2 regions of the Comamonas testosteroni genome follow, and region 2 is predicted to be linked to the other one. Evidence: predicted binding sites of a transcription regulator. Region 2 holds the regulator's gene; the other holds the start of a gene.
The links. Region 2 encodes FNR, which switches genes on or off when oxygen is low (the NO sensors DNR and NnrR bind a similar motif). Its sites were predicted from a motif close to TTGATNNNNATCAA; they were not measured.

Region 1 (9,031 bases), 310 kb from region 2:
CAGCTGCTTTCCGCCATTCCCCCTCTTTGCACTTCAGACTGCGGCTTCCTGCTCCTGCAGCATTCGCCACATCACCTTGCCGCTGCCGCTCTTGGGCAAAGCCGTCACGAACTGCACCAGGCGCGGTGCCTTGTAGACCGCCATATTGTCATGGCACCACTGGATGATCTGCTCTGCCGTCGTAGTCTCATGGCCGGCACGCAACACGACCACGGCCTTGACGGTCTCGCCGCGATAGGCATCCTTGGCGGAGATCACGCAGGCCTCCTGAATCGCGGGATGGCGGAACATCAGCGATTCCACCTCGGCCGGCCATACCTTGAAGCCGCTGGCATTGATCATGCGCTTGAGCCGGTCGGTGATGAAGAAGTAGCCATCCTCATCCACGCGCCCCAGGTCCCCGGTGCGGAAAAAGCGCTTGCCATCCAGCTCCATAAAGCTTTGCTCGGTCGCCTCGGGACGTTGCCAGTAGCCTTCAAACACCTCGGGGCCGTTGACCACGATCTCGCCCTGCTCCCCCTGGGCGACCTCTTCCAGCGTGTCGGGGCTGATCACGCGCGCATCGGTGCTCATGAAGGGTATGCCCAGACATTGCTGCTTGGGATGGTCGGGCGGATTGCTGTGTGAAGGTGCGGCGGTTTCGGTCAGACCATAGCCCTCGCAAAAGCGCAGGCCGTACTGCTCCAGCAGTCGCTGGGCCACGGCCTGGGGCATGGCGGCGCCGCCGCCGCCGATGTATTTGAGGCTGGACAGATCGAAGGACGCGAAGTTGGGGCTGGCCAGCAGATCGATCACCATGGTCGGGATATTGGTCCAGCTGGTGACCTGATAGTGCGAGATCAGGCGCCCGGCCAGCTCACGCTCCCAGCGCGGCATGATGATCAGCGTCGCCCCCACGTAGATGGCGCTGTGCAGCACGGACACCATGCCCGTGATGTGAAACATGGGCACGACGGCGAGCACCACGTTCTCGCTGGTGCCCGTGCCCCACAGCGCACCGGAGACGGCGTTGTGGTTGATGCTGCGGTGCAGGTGCATGCAGCCCTTGGGCTGGCCCGTGGTACCGCTGGTATAGGGCAGCAAGGCTAGGTCGTCACGACCCGCGGTATGCGGTGGCGGCAGCTCGCTACAGGCCAGGGCCTGCGTCCAGGCATGGACCTGGCCGTGGTTCAGGCTGGCAGGCTCGCGCTCGCCCAGCAGCCAGTTGCGCCAGGCTTCGGGCGGTGCATCCGGCCCTTGCACATCGGCATCAAAACCGTCGGTGAATCGGGTGACCAGCAAGTGCTGCAATGCTTCGGACTGCGGCAAGGCATTGCTGGCCTTGGCCAGCTCCGGCGCCAGATCAGCCGTGGTGATGGCCACCTTGGCGCCCGAATCCGTGATGTAGTGCTTGAGCTCCTCCGCCGTATTCATGGGGTTGACCGGTACAACTACCGCATTGGCTCGAAAAATGGCGTAATGCGCCAGTACCAGTTGCGAGCTGTTTTGCATCAGCACGATGACGCGGTCGCCTTTCTGCACGCCCAGGCCATGCAGATAGGCGGCCATGCGCTCCGTACCCTCGCACAGTTGCCTGTAGGTCGTGGTGCGCCCCAGAAACACCAGCGCGGCCTTGTCCGGATAACGCCGGGCATTGATAGCAAGGTTTTCCCAGACACTGGTCACGGGAACGGTGATGGAATGTGGCAGCCGATTGGGCCAAAACTTGTGGTGAGCGGGCATGAGTCAGGCAATCAGAAAAGCGTATACATAGTCCGGGTGGACTAATCAGTCCGCAAGACTAGGCCTGCAACCTCGGCCCGGCATCCGGGATGGCCCCAACAGTCGGTCACGCAGGTGACGGTCGGCGCGGCCTGACGCGGCTCAAGCTGGTCCGACCCCGCGCACTGGCTTACCATGCGCAAATGCCTCATGAATCGCGCCTGCAGCAGTCGCTGCGCCAGCTACTCGCCAGTCAGCGTACCGCCGCACTGGCCGTTCAGCCGCAGGCCGGCTCATCAGCCCCCGGATATCTCCCCGCCCCGGGCCTGTCGCTGGTGCCCTGGGCCTGGAGTGGCGAATTCAGCTGCCTGATACTGCATGTCAGTGCGCTGGCCAGTCATACACAGGCCATGGAGCAGCATCCTGCCGTCAGCCTGCTGGTGAGCAGGCCAGAGTCCGCTGGCGAAGCTGTGCATGCGCTGGAGCGCATCAGCATTCGGGGCGTGGCATCCACGCCCCCGCGCGACAGCGGCCTGTGGCAAGGCGCCCGTGCCAGCTATCTGACGCGCTTTCCCGAAGCCGAGCCCATGACGGCGCTGGGCGACTTTCGTTTTGTCTGCATCACGCCGCAAGGCGGCAGGCATGTCGCGGGCTTCGGCGCGGCGCGCGATGTGGACGAACACGATCTCATAGCCGCACTCAACCCGGCTGCCTAGCCTTTTCTGGCTCGGCCCGACCTGGATTGGCCAGTTTGAGCCTTGAGCACATGCTCGGCAATCAGGCACATGCAGGCCAGCGGCTGGCCCTGCACCAGGGCCTGAACATGGTCCTGCCAGATCTGCCCCTGCTGCTCCACGCTTGCGTCCAGAAAGCACTTCAGCATCTGATGCGGATCTGCACAGGCCTGATAGTGATAGGGATTGTGCCGCAGGCATGCCGCACGCAGATGCAGGCCCAACGCCTCCCAGGTCACCGCCCTGCCTTGCAGGCGCTGCCACTGATGCAGCAACTCATGGGCGAAGACGCCTGCCACCACAGGGTGGGCAAGCCGCAGCGGCTCATGCGGGTCCCGGTGCTCAAAAAAGCTGCGCGGCAGATAGATGCGCCCGCCGCCCAGGGAGAGCGCGCGCCTGGTATCGCCCAGACGCCGCACATGCAGACGCATGCCGGGCAGCAGTTCATCCAGCGTAGTGCCGAAAAGCCGCTGCGCGAAACCGGCCTCGACCGGCATCAGGCTTCGCCTCCAGAACATCATGCAACAGGCCGCGCGCAAGGAGGATTCCGCATCTCGGAGACTCCTGGCAGGTTCTAGAACTCGAAGACCTGGCCCGGCTGCGGAACCCGCACCGAGAAATGCAGGCGCTCGTGCAGCAGCGTGGCCAAGGCCAGGGAGGCATGCGGCTCCCCATGCACCACAAAGGTCTGCTGCGGTGGGCGGGTGAACGCGGCCGCCCAGTCCAACAGGGCCTGCTGGTCGGCATGGGCCGAAAAGCCACCCAGGGTATGGATGCCGGCACGGACCTCGACCTCATCTCCAAACAGGCGCACCAGCGTGGCACCGTCGACCAGCCTGCGACCCAGCGAACCTTCAGCCTGAAAACCGCAGATCACCACCGCACACTCGGGCCTCGACAGATTGTTCTTCAGATGATGCAGCACCCGCCCCGCATCGCACATGCCGCTGGCCGAGATGATGACCGCGCCGCTCTTGATGCGGTTGAGCTTGATGGAGTCCTCCACATCGCTGATGAAATGAATGTGCGGCGACTCCTTGAGTCTCCTGACGCTGCCCAGCAACTGCCTGGCCTCCTCGTCGAACACGCCGAAGTGCCGCAGCGTGATATCGGTGGCCGCAACCGCCATGGGCGAATCCACAAATATCTCTACCGGCGGCAGGCGTCGCTGCTGGATCAGCTGCAGAAAGTGATAGAGCAGCTCCTGCGTGCGCCCCACGGCAAATGCCGGGATGACCACATTGCCATGGGGAACCGTGCGCGTGACCACATCGACCAGCTCCTCCAGGGTATCGCCCGTGCTCTTGTGCTGCCGATCGCCATAGGTAGACTCGATGAGCAGCACATCGGCGTCCATGATCGGCGTGGGATCGCGCAGAATCACCCGCCCCGGCTGGCCCAGATCGCCGCTGGCCACCAGCTTGCGCGTGCCGCCATGGCCATCTGCCAGCCACAGCTCCACAATGGCCGAGCCAAGAATATGCCCGGCATCCTGAAAACGTAACGTCACCGCAGGATGGGGTTCGAAGCTCTGTCCATAGGCCCTGGCCTGGACCTGCTCCAGCGTGCTCGCCACATGGGCCAGCGAATACAGAGGAACCGTCAGCTCGCGCTCACGCCCCCGGCCTTCACGCCGACGCCGCGCCGCACGCTCGGCATCCATCATCTGGATATGGGCACTGTCCTTGAGCAAGACCTCGAGCAAGTCCTTGGTGGACAGCGTGGCATAGATAGGGCCCTTGAAGCCCTGGGCCACGAGCTTGGGCAGCAGGCCGCTGTGGTCGATATGCGCATGGGTCAGAACGACGAAGTCCAGGCCTGCGGCATCAAAGGCAAAGGCTTGCTGGTTGTGCTCGTCAGCCTCGCGGCCGCCCTGGGCCATGCCGCAGTCGATCAGAAAGCGACAGCCATGCGCCTCGACCAGAAAGCAGGACCCCGTGACCGACTGCGCCGCACCGTGAAAAGTGATGTTCATGAAGCATCCATTGACGATCCACATGGACCGCCAATGAATCTAGCACCACTGGCGCCTGCACCGCCAGTGCCTCAAGTCTTGCCTTGATGCCCATCAAACCGCTGAGCCTGTCCGGGCGCTGCAAATACCGGCTGGCTGAGCAGCAGGCGTCACAAGCCGGCAAACCGGCCGCCAGGGCGGACAGCGCAGCTATCGCCTCATCCGCGAGCCGCCTGCGGCTCGCCGCTGCCCCAGCCTCCGCCCAGTGCACGAATCAGGGCCACCGTGGCCGTGTACTGCGCAGTACGCACCTGCAAGGCCTGGCGCCGGTTACGCAGCTCGTTGCGGCGCGCATCCAGCAGCTCCAGCTGGCTGACCAGACCGTTGCGATAGCGCACATCCGAGAGGTGCGTGGCCCGCTCGGAAGACTGCACGGCCTGCCCCAGCACACGGGCCTGGCCCGAGAGCAGGCGCAAGGCACTGAGCTGATCCTCGACCTCCCGGAAGGCCGCGAGCACCTGGCCGCGCTGGGCTGCCACGGCGGCCTCCAGGCGCGCACGGGCGCCCTCTTCCTGCGCAGCGCGCTGGCCGCCGTCGAAGATGGGCAGGGACAGCAAGGCGCCTATGCCCCAGGAGCGCGCAGACCACTTGAACAGATCGCCGAGCTCCGGCGAGGCATAGCCGCCATTGCCCGTGAGCGTGATGGCGGGAAACCACGCGGCCTGGGCCACGCCCACGCGCGCCTGGGCCGCCAGCACCGATGCCTGGGCCGCCGACACATCGGGGCGGCGTGCCAGCACCGTGGCGGGCACGCCTGCCGGAATCACGGGCAGCGTTGCCGCCTGCGGCTGCGAAGCCAGCGAAAAACCGCTGGCCACATCGCCGACCAGCACGGCCAGCGCATGCGTGAGGGCCGCCTGCTGGCGCTCCAGCGCCAGCGTCTCGGCCTCGGTGGCCGAAACCTCGGTCTGCATGCGCGCCACATCCAGCTCGGCGGCATCGCCGGCACGGTAGCGCTTCTCGATCAGCGTCAGAGTCTCGCGATAGGCCGCCAGACTCTGCTCGACCAGTTGGCGCTCAGTCTGCAGCGAACGCAGCTGCAGATAGGTCTGGGCCACATCGGCCTGCACCATCAGGCGCGTGCTCTGCAGCAAGGCCTCGCGTGCATTGGCATCCTCGCGTGCCGCTTCGCTGGCCCGCGACAGCCTGCCGAACAGATCCGCTTCGTAGGAGAAGTTCAAGCCGGCCGTGACCAGGGTTGCGGGCTGCATGCCGTTCGCGGTGTTCACTCCGGCCTGACGGGCGGCACCGCCCCCGGTCGCGATCTGCGGCTGGCGCTGCGCATCGGCCGAGCGCAGCAGTGCCCGCGCTTCGGCCAGACGTGCCGCAGCGGTCTGCACATCGGTGTTGGCTTCACCCGCACGCTCCACCAGAGCGCTTAGTTCGGTGTCGGCAAATACCAGCCACCAGGCACCGCGCGGCTGGGCCTCGGCCGGGGCAGCCTGCGTCCAGCCTGCGGCTGCGGCCTGGGCGCTGAAGCTAGCGGGCACGGCAATGCCGGCATGCTCGGCCACCGTGGGCGGCGCACTGGCGCAACCCGCCAGCACCAGGGCTGCCGCCAGCGCGCTCAGGGACGGCATCAGGGATCGAATGCCTTGCATCGTTTTCATATCGGAATCCATGGTTGATTGGGCTTATTCGTCATGGCCGCGCGGCGCAGCAGGCATGGGCAGGACCGAGGCGCCGTGACCCGGCTCGCTGATCGGCGCCACATGGCTGCCATGCTGCTGCAGCGGACGGTTGCCGGCCAGGCGGCGCAGCACCACGTAGAACACGGGCGTGAGGAACAGGCCAAAGGCCGTCACACCGATCATGCCGGCGAACACCGCCACGCCCATGGCGCTGCGCATCTCGGCTCCCGCGCCCGTGGACAGCACCAAGGGCAGCACGCCCATGACAAAGGCCAGCGAGGTCATGAGGATGGGGCGCAGACGCAGGCGGCTGGCCTCGATGGCGGCCTGCACGGGCGAGCGGCCGGCAAATTCCAGCTCGCGGGCGAACTCCACGATCAGGATGGCGTTCTTGGCCGACAGTCCCACCAGCACGATGAGTCCGATCTGCGTGAACACATTGTTGTCGCCGCCGCTCAGCCACACGCCGGTCATGGCGGCCAGCAGGCCCATGGGCACGATGAGGATGATGGCAATCGGCAGGGTCAGGCTTTCGTACTGCGCCGCCAGCACCAGGAAGACCAGCAGGATGGCGATGGGGAACACCAGCACGGCGGAATTGCCGGCCAGGATTTCCTGGTAGGTCAGTTCGGTCCACTCGAAACCTATGCCGGGCGGCAGGGTTTCGGCGGCAATGCGTTCGACGGCTGCCTGGGCCTGGCCCGAGGAAAAGCCGGGCGCAGGCCCGCCATTCACATCGGCGGCCAGAAAGCCGTTGTAGCGCATGGCGCGTTCTGGCCCGAAGCTGGGTTCGAGCTTCATCAGCGCCGACAGCGGTACCATCTCGCCCGTGGTGGAGCGCACCTTGAGCAGGCCCACGTCCTCGGCGCGCGCCCGGTAGGCGGCATCGGCCTGGACGCGCACGCTGTAGGTGCGACCAAACTGGTTGAAGTCGTTGGCGTACAGGCTGCCCAGGTAGATCTGCAGTGTCTCGAAGATATCCGTCACGGGCACGCCGAGCTGGCGCGCCTTGGTGCGGTCAATGGCGGCATAGAGCTGGGGCACATTGACCTGCCAGCTGGTGAACAGGCCTGCCAGCTCCGGCGTCTGGTAGGCCTTGGCCATGAAAGCCTTGACGGCCGCGTCCATGGCGTCGTAACCCAGCGAGGCACGGTCCTCGATCTGCAGCTTGAAGCCGCCGGTCGTGCCTAGGCCAGCCACGGGCGGTGGCGGGAACATGGCGATGAAGGCTTCCTGGATGCTGCCAAAGGCCTGGTTGAGCTGGCCCGCCACGGCAGCGCCGCTCTGGTCGGCATGCGTGCGCTCGGCAAAGGGCTTGAGCGTGACAAAGACAATGCCCGAGTTGGAGCTGTTGGTGAAGCCGTTGATGGACAGCCCGGGGAAGGCGATGGCGTCTTCCACATTGGGATTGTTCTTGACGATCTCGCCCATGCGGCGGATCACGTCTTCCGTGCGGTCCAGCGTGGCGCCATCGGGCAGCTGGGCAAAGCCGACCAGATACTGCTTGTCCTGGGCCGGCACGAAACCGCCGGGCACCAGCTTGAACAGACCCCAGGTCGCGCCCACCAGCACGGCATAGATCACCAGCATCAGCGCCTTGCGACCGATGACGCGCTGCACGCCGCCGCTATAGGCATCGGAGCCGCGGCGGAACAAGGCATTGAAGCGGCGGAAAAAGCCGCCCAGCACCCGCTCCATGCCGCGTGTCAGTGCGTCCTTGGGAGCATCGTGGCCGCGCAGCAGCAGCGCGGAAAGCGCAGGCGACAGGGTCAGCGAGTTGATGGCCGAGATCACCGTCGAGATGGCGATGGTCACCGCGAACTGTCGATAGAACTGGCCCGTGAGGCCGCTGATGAAGGCCAGCGGCACAAACACGGCCACCAGCACCAGGGCGATGGCGATGATGGGCCCGCTCACCTCCTGCATGGCACGGTAGGTAGCCTGGCGCGGCGACAGACCGGCCTCGATGTTGCGTTCCACGTTCTCCACCACCACGATGGCGTCATCCACCACGATGCCGATGGCCAGCACCAGGCCGAACAGGCTCAGCGCGTTGATGGAAAAGCCCAGCAGGTGCAGCACGGCAAACGTCCCCACCACCGACACCGGCACGGCCAGCAGCGGAATGATGGAAGCGCGCCAGGTCTGCAGGAACAGAATCACCACCACCACCACCAGGGCCACGGCTTCCAGCAGGGTCTGGACCACGGACTTGATGGAGGCACGCACGAACTGCGTGGGGTCGTAGGCGATGCGGAACTCGACGCCCTCGGGCATGTGCTTTTGCAGCTCGGCCATGGTGGAGCGCACATTGGCCGAGATCTCCAGGGCGTTCGAGCCCGGGGCCTGGAACACGCCCATGCCCACGGCGGGGTCGTTGTTGAGCAGGGAGCGCAGGGAATAGTCGGCCGCGCCCAGCTCCAGCCTCGCCACGTCGCGCAGGCGCGTCACGGCGCCGTCGGCACCGGTCTTGACGATGATGTCGCCGAACTCCTCCTCGGTCTGCAGACGGCCCTGGGCATTGATGGACAGCTGCATGTCCACGCCGGGCAGGCCGGGCGAGGCGCCGACCACACCGGCCGCGGCCTGCACGTTCTGTCCGCGGATGGCGGCCACCACGTCGGCGGCCGATAGACCGCGCTGCGCCACCTTCTGCGGGTCCAGCCAGGCACGCATGGAATAGTCGCCGCCACCGAAGATCTGCACCTGGCCCACGCCCTGGATGCGCGCCAGACGGTCCTTCACATTGAGCACGGCATAGTTGCGCAGATAGTCGATGTCATAGCGCCCGTTGGGCGAGACCATGTGCACGACCATGGTCAGGTCGGGCGCGCTCTTGACCGTGGTGATGCCCAGGCGGCGCACTTCCTCGGGCAGGCGCGGCTCGGCCTGGGAGACGCGGTTCTGCACCAGCTGCTGGGCCTTGTCGGGATCGGTGCCCAGGGCGAAGG
Region 2 (9,031 bases):
ATTGCCGCGTCCACGCTCCTTGACGCGATACATGGCGATATCGGCCTGACGAATCAGCTCGTCCAGCGTCAAGCCATCCGCCGGAAATTGCGCAGCCCCAATGCTGCACTGAACGGAAAAGCCCAGACCGTCAAGCATGAAGGGCTGGCGCATTTCGTCCAGAATACGGGCGGCCACGGCCGAAGCACCTTCCCCCGTGCAATCATGCAGGTAGAGAACAAATTCGTCCCCGCCCTGACGGCACAGCACATCGGCAGGACGCAGCAGGCCGCTCAGCCGCTGAGCAACCAGCTTGAGCACCCGGTCGCCGAAGTCATGGCCCAGTGAATCGTTGATGATCTTGAAACGGTCCAGGTCCAGAAACAGAATGCTGAAGGGCTGCTGTGTGAAGCGTGCTGCAGTGATGGCGGCTTGCACGTGACGGCTCAAGCTCAGGCGATTGGGCAGCCCTGTCAACGCATCACTGTAAGCCAGCTGCTCAATCTGCTTTTGGGCACTGCGCTGCATGGTCATGTCGCGCATAAAGCCAATGCTTTGTACCAGACGCCCATAGCCGTCACGCAATGCCACCCAGGACAGCCAGACCGCGCAGCGCTGACCTTCGCTCTGCTTGAGCCAAAGATTGCCCTCCCAGAAGCTGCCCACATCCCAGCGCGCAGCCGCCAGCTCCAGCAGGTCGGACACAGGCCCTCCCTCGGACTCGAACAGAGTCCAGGCAGCGAGCCCAAGCACCGCCTTGCCATGCAGCAGCTGCCCGCCAGCCGGGTTGACCTGAACGATGACACCATTGGCATCGGCAATGAAGATACCGTCCAGGCTGGACTCGAACACTCTTGCAGCCAGACGCAGCTCTGTCGCCGAGCTGGACTCCACCGTGATGTCTCGATAGGAGTAGATACGCCCTATCGCCACACCGCGACTGAGCTGAGGCACGGAGCGGCGCTCCAGAACCCTGCCACTGAGCAGTTGCAGTACCTCCGAGGTTTCAGGAGCCGACAGGTCCTGCGCATCCTGCAAAAGAGTGAACTGACTATCGCTGCTGATGGTCTGCGCTTCCAGATGGGCAAAGACGGCCGCATCATCTCGCTGCACGAGCAGTGGCTCGGGTAGTTGCCACAGCTCCGCGAAACGGTGGTTGAATGCACGAATTCCGCCGCGCAGATCACAGACCAGCATGCCATCTGCAGCGGACTCAAGCGTCGCCCGCAACTCTGCAAGCAGCATGTCCAGTTCGCTCTCGTGCCGCAACTGCTCGCTGCGGTCAAGCATGGTGAGCATCAACCAGCGTGGATTCAAGGCGATGGAGCCCACCCCCATCTCCACAGCTGTCAATGAACCATTGGCGGTACAAATTTCTGTGAGAAATTTCGCCCCACCCACCCAGTTTGAGGCATCCTGCCAGAACGCCTTTTGCACCAGGGAGGCGCACAGCACATCGACATACTGCTCCTGCGCCTGCTCGGGCGTGTAGCCCGTGAGCTGCATACTGGCTGCATTGGCATGCACGACACGCAATGTCTGCGCATCCAGCAGCCAGACCGCCTCCTGCAAACCATCGAGCATGGAGGCAAGCAGAGGGTCAATCAGAAAACTCTGCTGCAAAGTCACGCGAGGTCTTTCTCGGCAGCAGGTGCTGCAGAACTGTCAAAAAAGTAGCAAAGACGCCTTTGCGGCTGTAAAGCTTCTAACGCATTTCGAGAAAGCTGATTTCGCGTCAAGCCTCGGCGAATACCCAAACCCACATATTCAAGCAAATCTACGAACCGCAGCTTCTGCGGCGCCTGCATGTCATAGGTCAGCACCTGCGGCTTGAGCGACTGGCTGGTGTTGACAGACACCACTACGCCCATCCGCCCATCGCTTAGTTCCACCAAAGAGCCCGGCGGATAGACCCCCAAGGTCTGCACGAATGCCTTGAGCACATCGGGCGCATATCGCTGGCGATACTGTCCGTACAGTGCAGCCATGGCTTCATGGGGCGTCATTTCGTTGCCTTGCAGTGGCAGATTGCACAAGCGCTCAAAATTATTGACCAGCGCCAGGATCTGTCCGGCAATGTCCATGTCTTCGGCCAGCAAGCCAAGTGGAAAGCCTGACCCATCGGCCCATTCATGATGCTGGGCGATGGCCGTCGTGACGGAAGGGGGATAGCCCATGGATAGCGCCAGTGCCACCGACTCTCCGACATGGCGCGCATACACGGTCTCTCGCAGAGGCGTGCGGCCCGTGCCCTGATTCAGTGCATTGGCCGACGCGGAAATCTCAAGCCCTGGCTTGCCGATGTCATGCAACAGGGCTGCCGTGCCCAGATCCTTCAATATGTCATCGCACAGGCCCAGCGTCTTACCCAGCAGCAGGCTCAGTACAGAGACGTTGACACCATGAACGCCAAAGGTGGCGCCACCCGTATCCGCGAGCAGATGCAAACTCAGATCACGAGCCTGCGCCAGTTTGACGACTTGCTGCGCAACCAGCATATCCGTCGTTGTCCGCGCCTTCTCGGGGTTGGCTGGCAACAAGGCCTGCACGTCATCAAATACGGAAACCGCGCCCAGAAACCTGGATTGCACGCCCAAGATACTGTTGCGCCATGCATGCGCATCATTCTCAGGGGGGACAGGAGCGAGTTGAGGGTCTGCGGCCGGAGGCGCAGCCTCTGCTTCCAGATCGCTTCTGGATAGATCAACCTGAACTGCCTTGAGCTTCAAGGTCCTGAGTGTCTGCAACTGCTCTTCATTGACAATCTTGAAGCTGCTGACGGGAAACGGGTGGCGCAACCAGCCAGTCTCCAGATGGACATACATGCCAATTCGCAGTTGTCCGATATCAATAGCAACGAAACGATTCACTTTGAGCGCTACACACAAGATAAGACATTATTCCGCAGTTCCATGACTGCTCAAGCATGACTAGGGTCTGTTGGGATGCAAACTGCACCAACATTCCCTTCCTGTGTGACTTATCGGCACCAAAGGCTGGGTTTGTAGACCAGATCCATCCACAAAGCCCAACTCGCAACACCAATCAGCATCAGACCCGCAATTCTGGTGCCCCAGCGCGCCCGCAATGTATTGAGATGCGACTGCCCCAGTTGCCACAACCAGGGACCCGCCAGCAGCCACACTGCGCCGCCAACGGCAAAGGCTGTCATGGACAGAGCACCTTGCCAGACTCCGCCACTCAGCGCGGCCACCAGCACTGCCGAATACAGCAAGCCGCAAGGCATCAGGGCCCAGGCAAAGCCCGCGGCCAGACTCCCTCCTGGGGCGACGACCCAGGGCTGGACCCTGGTCCAGACAGAACGCCCCGCCTGCTCCAGCCACACCGGTTGTCGCGCCTGCACCACCATGGCCAGACCCCAGGCCATGACCGCGACATGCATCAGCGTCCACAGCTTCTGCAAGGCCGTTGTCTGGCTGGTCAGCCAGGCCAGACTCTCCATGGCCACGGCAGCCACTCCGCCCAGCAGGGCATAACCAGCAATGCGTCCCAGATGAAACAGACTGGTACGCAGCCATTGGCGTTTTTGCAGGCCGTGCAAGGCGATGACCTGGCCGTCGCTGGTAGGCCTTGCACCCGTCACAACGCTGCAGGGTGCAGCGCACATCACAAGACAATGGGGCCCACCCACGAGCCCCATGATCAAAGCAGTCCAGACCAGCGAAAACAACATGCGCTAGATGATGCGCGAAAAGCGCGCGCGGTTTCGGTCGGCCTGCAAATATCGATCAAACAGCATGGCTACTCCGCGCACAAAAAACCAGCCCAGGCCCGTGACCTTGAAGCCCTCGTCGGATAGCTGAACCAGGCCATTGCGCTGCATTTCCGCCAGTGCTGCCAGCTCCCGAGCAAAGTACTCGCGGAAATTGATCAGCCAGGCCTGCTCCATCGGCTCATACAGGACGGAGCCCTGACACATGATGGCCATGATGATGGCTCTGCGCACCAGATCGTCACGCGAGAGCGCCAATCCGCGCTGCACGGGCAGCATGCCGCCATCAATGGCGTCGTAATACTCTTCCAGGGTCTTGACGTTCTGGCTGTAGGTGGCGCCCACCTTGCCGATGGCCGATACGCCCAACGCAATCAGGTCGCAATCGGGCTGGGTGCTGTAGCCCTGGAAATTGCGATGCAGGCGCCCCTGGCGCTTGGCGACGGCCAGAGAGTCGTCGGGCAGCGCAAAGTGATCCATGCCCACATAGACATAGCCGCCATTCATGAAGGCATCAATTGCGCCGGAGAGCATGTTCAGCTTGTCCTGTCCCATGGGCAAGTCAGCGGATGCAATACGCCTTTGCGGCTTGAAGCGCTCAGGCAGATGCGCATAGGCATACAACGCAATGCGGTCGGGACGCAGCTCATTGACCTGGGCCAGCGTTCGCGCAAAAGACTCGGTTGTCTGCTTGGGCAGACCGTAGATCAGGTCCACATTGATGGAGACAAAGCCCAGACGGCGGGCCTCGGCCACCAACTCAAAGACTTGCTCGGCGGGCTGCTCCCGGTGCACCGCTTTCTGCACTGCGGGATCAAAATCCTGCACGCCAAAGCTCAGGCGATTGAAGCCCATGTCCTTGAGTGCCTTCAACCTCTCGTTGCTGACCGTGCGCGGATCGACCTCGATGGAATACTCGCCGGCTGGATCGAGCTTGAAATGCTCACGCATCAGAAGCATCAGCTGCCGCAGCTCGGCATCGCTGAAGAAGGTCGGCGTGCCGCCTCCCAGATGCAGCTGGCTTACCAACTGGCCTTTACCGCAATGCTCGGTATGCATGGCCAGTTCACGGCTCAGATAATCCAGATACTCGGCAGCCTTCTCATGATGCTTGGTCACGATCTTGTTGCAGGCGCAGTAATAGCAAAGCGACTCGCAAAACGGCACATGCACATAAACGGACAGGGGCAAGGCACGTGAGCCCGAATGCGTCTTGCGCTGTTTCAATGCCAGGATATAGTCATCTGCACCAAAAGCCTCAACAAAACGGTCGGCTGTTGGGAATGATGTGTAGCGTGGGCCGGGGATATCAAAGCGGCTCAGCAACTCAGGCGTGACTGCGGTCATAACTGGGAGTTAGGGTGCGCCCACACTCTGTATAGAGCAGATTTCAATGGAAATCAGATCCTGAAAATCATGCCCGAAATAGGCAAAAGCGCATGTTTTTGAACGAATACGGGCAATGTGCCCCAAGGCAATCACCCTGTCCTTGATGAAAATCAAGAGACATCAAGGCGAGTGCTGCGACAATTTGATCCATCTCATCTTCAACCACGAGGTCAACGACCGGCGCGACTCTCCACTCTGTGTCTGTCTGCGCCGTTGCTAAAAGCCCATGAATCTTCAGACCATCAAAGCATCCTGCTCCAACTGCAATCTGCGTGAACTGTGCATGCCCATGGGCCTGGACGATGAACAAATGGAGCGTATTGACGAGATTGTGGCCACGCGCCGCAAGGTCAAGCGCGGCGGGCTGCTATTTCGCAATGGAGAAGAGTTCACCTCGCTGTACGCCATTCGCACCGGCTTCTTCAAGACCAGCGTGGCCACTGAAGACGGACGCGACCAGGTCACAGGCTTTCAGATGGCCGGCGAGATCATTGGCCTGGACGGCATCGTCAACGACCACCACACCTGCGATGCCGTGGCCCTGGAAGATGCCGAAGTCTGCATCATGCCTTTCGACAAGCTCGAGCAGCTCTCGCGCGAAGTCACGGCGCTGCAAAATCATGTGCACAAGGTCATGAGCCGCGAAATCGTGCGCGAGCATGGCGTAATGCTGCTGCTGGGCAGCATGCGCGCCGAAGAGCGTCTGGCAGCCTTTGTGCTGAACCTGGTGCAGCGTCTGTCGGCACGCGGCTTTTCGAAGTCGGAGTTGGTGCTGCGCATGACGCGTGAAGAAATCGGCAGCTATCTGGGCCTCAAGCTGGAGACCGTGAGCCGCACCTTCTCCAAGTTCGCCGAGGAAGGCATCATCGAAGTCAGACAGCGCCATCTGCGCATTCTGGATACCGATGCGCTCAAGCGCATCGTCAACAGCCAGCAATGCCAGGGCTAAGTTCAGACAGCGGGCTTTTTTGATGGCAGCGAATGCCTGCCAGAAGCTTCCCGCCGCCGAGGCCGCCGGCACAGAGAGCGACCAAGCACCATCCGGGGCCGCCACCGGCCCCGAAACTGCGGCCCTGTGCGCAGCGCTTCACTCGACCAGGGGCTCCGAGACTATGCCCTGGTTCAGATCGCTGGCCGAACGCCCCAACATGACAGTCATCAGTCCGCTGGCCACGGCGACCGCCCAGAAGGCAAAAAAGGCCAGGGTGTAAATGGCATTGCGCGACCATTCCAGAGGCGAGCCCAGCCAGTGCATGTCCAGCGGGTCCACAAAGGCAAATACCACCATTTCCATGATTGCCGCGGCCAGAAAAGCCGGCCAGACAATCCACATCCAGCGTCGAGCATCCATCGCGATTCTCCTTGGCCTGTGGTTTTGAACCCATTTTGCACAATTGCCATGACCTTCCCTGCCATACCAAGGGCATGCACTCAGATAGGAAACCCTGAACCGCTATTATTTAAAGAGCTTCCAGTGCATTCTTTGTATTGACTTAAGGTCAATATCTATCTGAAATAAGCTTTGATAAAGCGCTATGCGCTCCTGATATTGAACCCGCCCGGCCATCCTTTGCCGGTTTTTGAGCACTGCAGACAACCGTCCGACTCTGCGGTCGACCAAGACATAGAGCTCCGCCACGACCGGCCGTGCTCCAGAAAAGTCTGCAACCATAGGCGTAAAAAAAGGCCGCGGAAGCGGCCTTGAGGATGATGCGTTGAAATCGCAGTCAGCGATCCAGCGGATGATCCTTGGCTGGCGTCGCGGCATGGTTGCGCCCCGTCACTGCCGGCGCCAGGCTTTTTTCACTTTCGCTCAGGCGCTGGTTGATTTCCATGCCATGGCGGTAGTAGTCAGGGTCAATCACGGGATCGGGCCTGCTCATTGCGATGTATGCGGTGACAAAGCCGGCAATCACCACGATCACCGGGCCGGCGATGATGAGCCAGACATGGGCAAACTTCCACCAGGGCTTGCCGTCCTCAGGGTGGATGATCTTGGCCGTTTGCGAGACCTTGGCTTGTGCTGCCAACATGATGAAACCTCTTTCCAAAATTCTGACCACCCAGGCACGCATGGCAGGGTGGCATCAATTGTTGCCGATTGGCGGTGCCCTTGTCCGGCCTCCGTGATGGCTCATGAAGACCGGCAAGACTTGGCATTAACGCGGCACCAGGAACACCGTCTTTTCGGAAATACGCCCTGCTCCGGCAGTCACTGCATCCACATTGAAGTGTACGGGGTGCGAGCCGGGAGTGGCTGAGCCATACGGAATCTGCAGCCGCACCGCAATGCCACGTGTCTCTGCAGGGCCAACGCTCACTTCCTGATCGGATGCGACCTCCAGATTCTCCAGGCCCTCGGCGCTGATACGGTAGCGCTGCTCGGACTCGGTGGCGTTCATGATCTGCAGACGGTAGACGTTCTCCAGCTTGCCGCCCGCCACGATGCGCGAAAGCGCGGCACGGTCGCGAATCACGTCGACCTTGAGCGGCTCGCGCAGCACCAGACTGGCGATCATGGCGGCGCTGAGGGCTACCAGCACGGCCGAGTAGATCAGCACGCGCGGACGGAAAATGCGGCGAATCACCTGCACCTGCTTCCAGGCCTTGGCCACGGCATTCTGAGTGGTCAACCGGATCAGGCCACGCGGATACTCCATCTTGTCCATCACGGAGTTGCAGGCATCGATGCACAGACCGCAGCCGATGCACTCATACTGCAGCCCCTTGCGGATGTCGATGCCCACAGGGCAGACCTGAACGCAAAGCTTGCAATCTATGCAGTCCCCCAGGCCTTGTGCCTTGTAGTCAACGTCTTTCTTGCGCGGGCCGCGCGCTTCACCACGCTGGGCGTCGTAGCTGACGATCATGGTGTCCTTGTCGAACATGGCGCTCTGGAAGCGTGCATAGGGGCACATGTACTTGCAGACCTGCTCGCGCATATAGCCGGCATTGCCGTAGGTTGCGAACCCGTAGAACGCCACCCAGAAAATCTGCCAGCCGCCCTGGAAGGCCATCAGCTCCACACCCAGTTCACGGATGGGCACGAAGTAGCCGACAAAGGTGAAGCCTGTCCAAAGAGACAGAACGATCCAGAGAAACTGCTTGAGCGACTTCTTCCAGATTTTCTCGAAGGTCCAACCATGCTTGTCGATACGCATGCGGGCACTGCGATCGCCTTCGACCTTGCTCTCGATCCACATGAAGATCTCGGTGTAGACCGTCTGCGGACAGGAGAAGCCACACCACAGACGCCCGGCCACGGCGGTAAACAGGAACAGCCCCAGCGCGCTGATGATCAGCAGCCCCGTCAGATAGATGAAGTCCTGCGGATACAGCACCAGTCCGAACAGATAGAAGCGCCGCGCCCCGAGGTCGAACAGCACCATCTGGCGCTCACCCCACTGCAGCCAGGGCAGACCGTAGAAGACGATCTGGGTCAGGAACACCATGATCCAGCGCCAGCGCGAGAAGACGCCGCTGATGGCGCGCGAGTACACCTTCTGTTCGGAGGCGAACATGGGCATATATTCCTGACCGCCGTCCACAGGCTCAGCCGTGATCGGAATGACTTTGCGAGGTTTCTCCGGATCGCAGGGCATCGCAGTTCCTTAATATTTTTGTAATTACTGAAAATTCAAATGCGAAAAAGGCGGTGCCTCGGCACCGCCTTCATCACCCGTCTTACTTCCGGGCGCTTGCGTTGGACAGCCCCCAGACATAGGAAGCCAGCACCGCGATCTGCGCCTCGGTCAGCTTGTCCTTCTGAGCAGGCATCTCGTTCATCTTGCCATGGTTGACCATGTCGACAATGACGGACTCGCCCCAGCCATGCAGCCAGATGTCATCGGTCAGGTTGGGTGCGCCAAGCGCCTGGTTACCCTTGCCGTCCATGCCGTGGCAAGCCGCGCAGGCCACGAACTTGGACTT

Region 1: the regulator FNR is predicted to act here: its motif matches at 4,494-4,507, upstream of F0P97_RS11860 (MBL fold metallo-hydrolase RNA specificity domain-containing protein).

The regions. Positions count from the first base shown of each region.
Region 1 is NZ_CP043568.1:2,606,070-2,615,100, reverse strand. Features, by position in the region: tRNA gene F0P97_RS11880 (tRNA-Sec) at 1-16, shown strand, start outside; gene F0P97_RS11875 (long-chain fatty acid--CoA ligase) at 34-1,722, opposite strand; gene F0P97_RS11870 (pyridoxamine 5'-phosphate oxidase) at 1,905-2,417, shown strand; gene F0P97_RS11865 (hypothetical protein) at 2,414-2,932, opposite strand; gene F0P97_RS11860 (MBL fold metallo-hydrolase RNA specificity domain-containing protein) at 3,010-4,410, opposite strand; gene F0P97_RS11855 (efflux transporter outer membrane subunit) at 4,608-6,071, opposite strand; gene F0P97_RS11850 (efflux RND transporter permease subunit) at 6,084-9,031, opposite strand, start outside.
Region 2 is NZ_CP043568.1:2,292,893-2,301,923, reverse strand. Features, by position in the region: gene F0P97_RS10505 (bifunctional diguanylate cyclase/phosphodiesterase) at 1-1,608, opposite strand, end outside; gene F0P97_RS10500 (HD-GYP domain-containing protein) at 1,605-2,849, opposite strand; gene F0P97_RS10495 (sulfite exporter TauE/SafE family protein) at 2,960-3,673, opposite strand; gene hemN (oxygen-independent coproporphyrinogen III oxidase) at 3,677-5,059, opposite strand; gene fnr (fumarate/nitrate reduction transcriptional regulator Fnr) at 5,328-6,050, shown strand; gene F0P97_RS10480 (hypothetical protein) at 6,189-6,452, opposite strand; gene F0P97_RS10475 (FixH family protein) at 6,829-7,134, opposite strand; gene ccoG (cytochrome c oxidase accessory protein CcoG) at 7,261-8,703, opposite strand; gene ccoP (cytochrome-c oxidase, cbb3-type subunit III) at 8,786-9,031, opposite strand, start outside.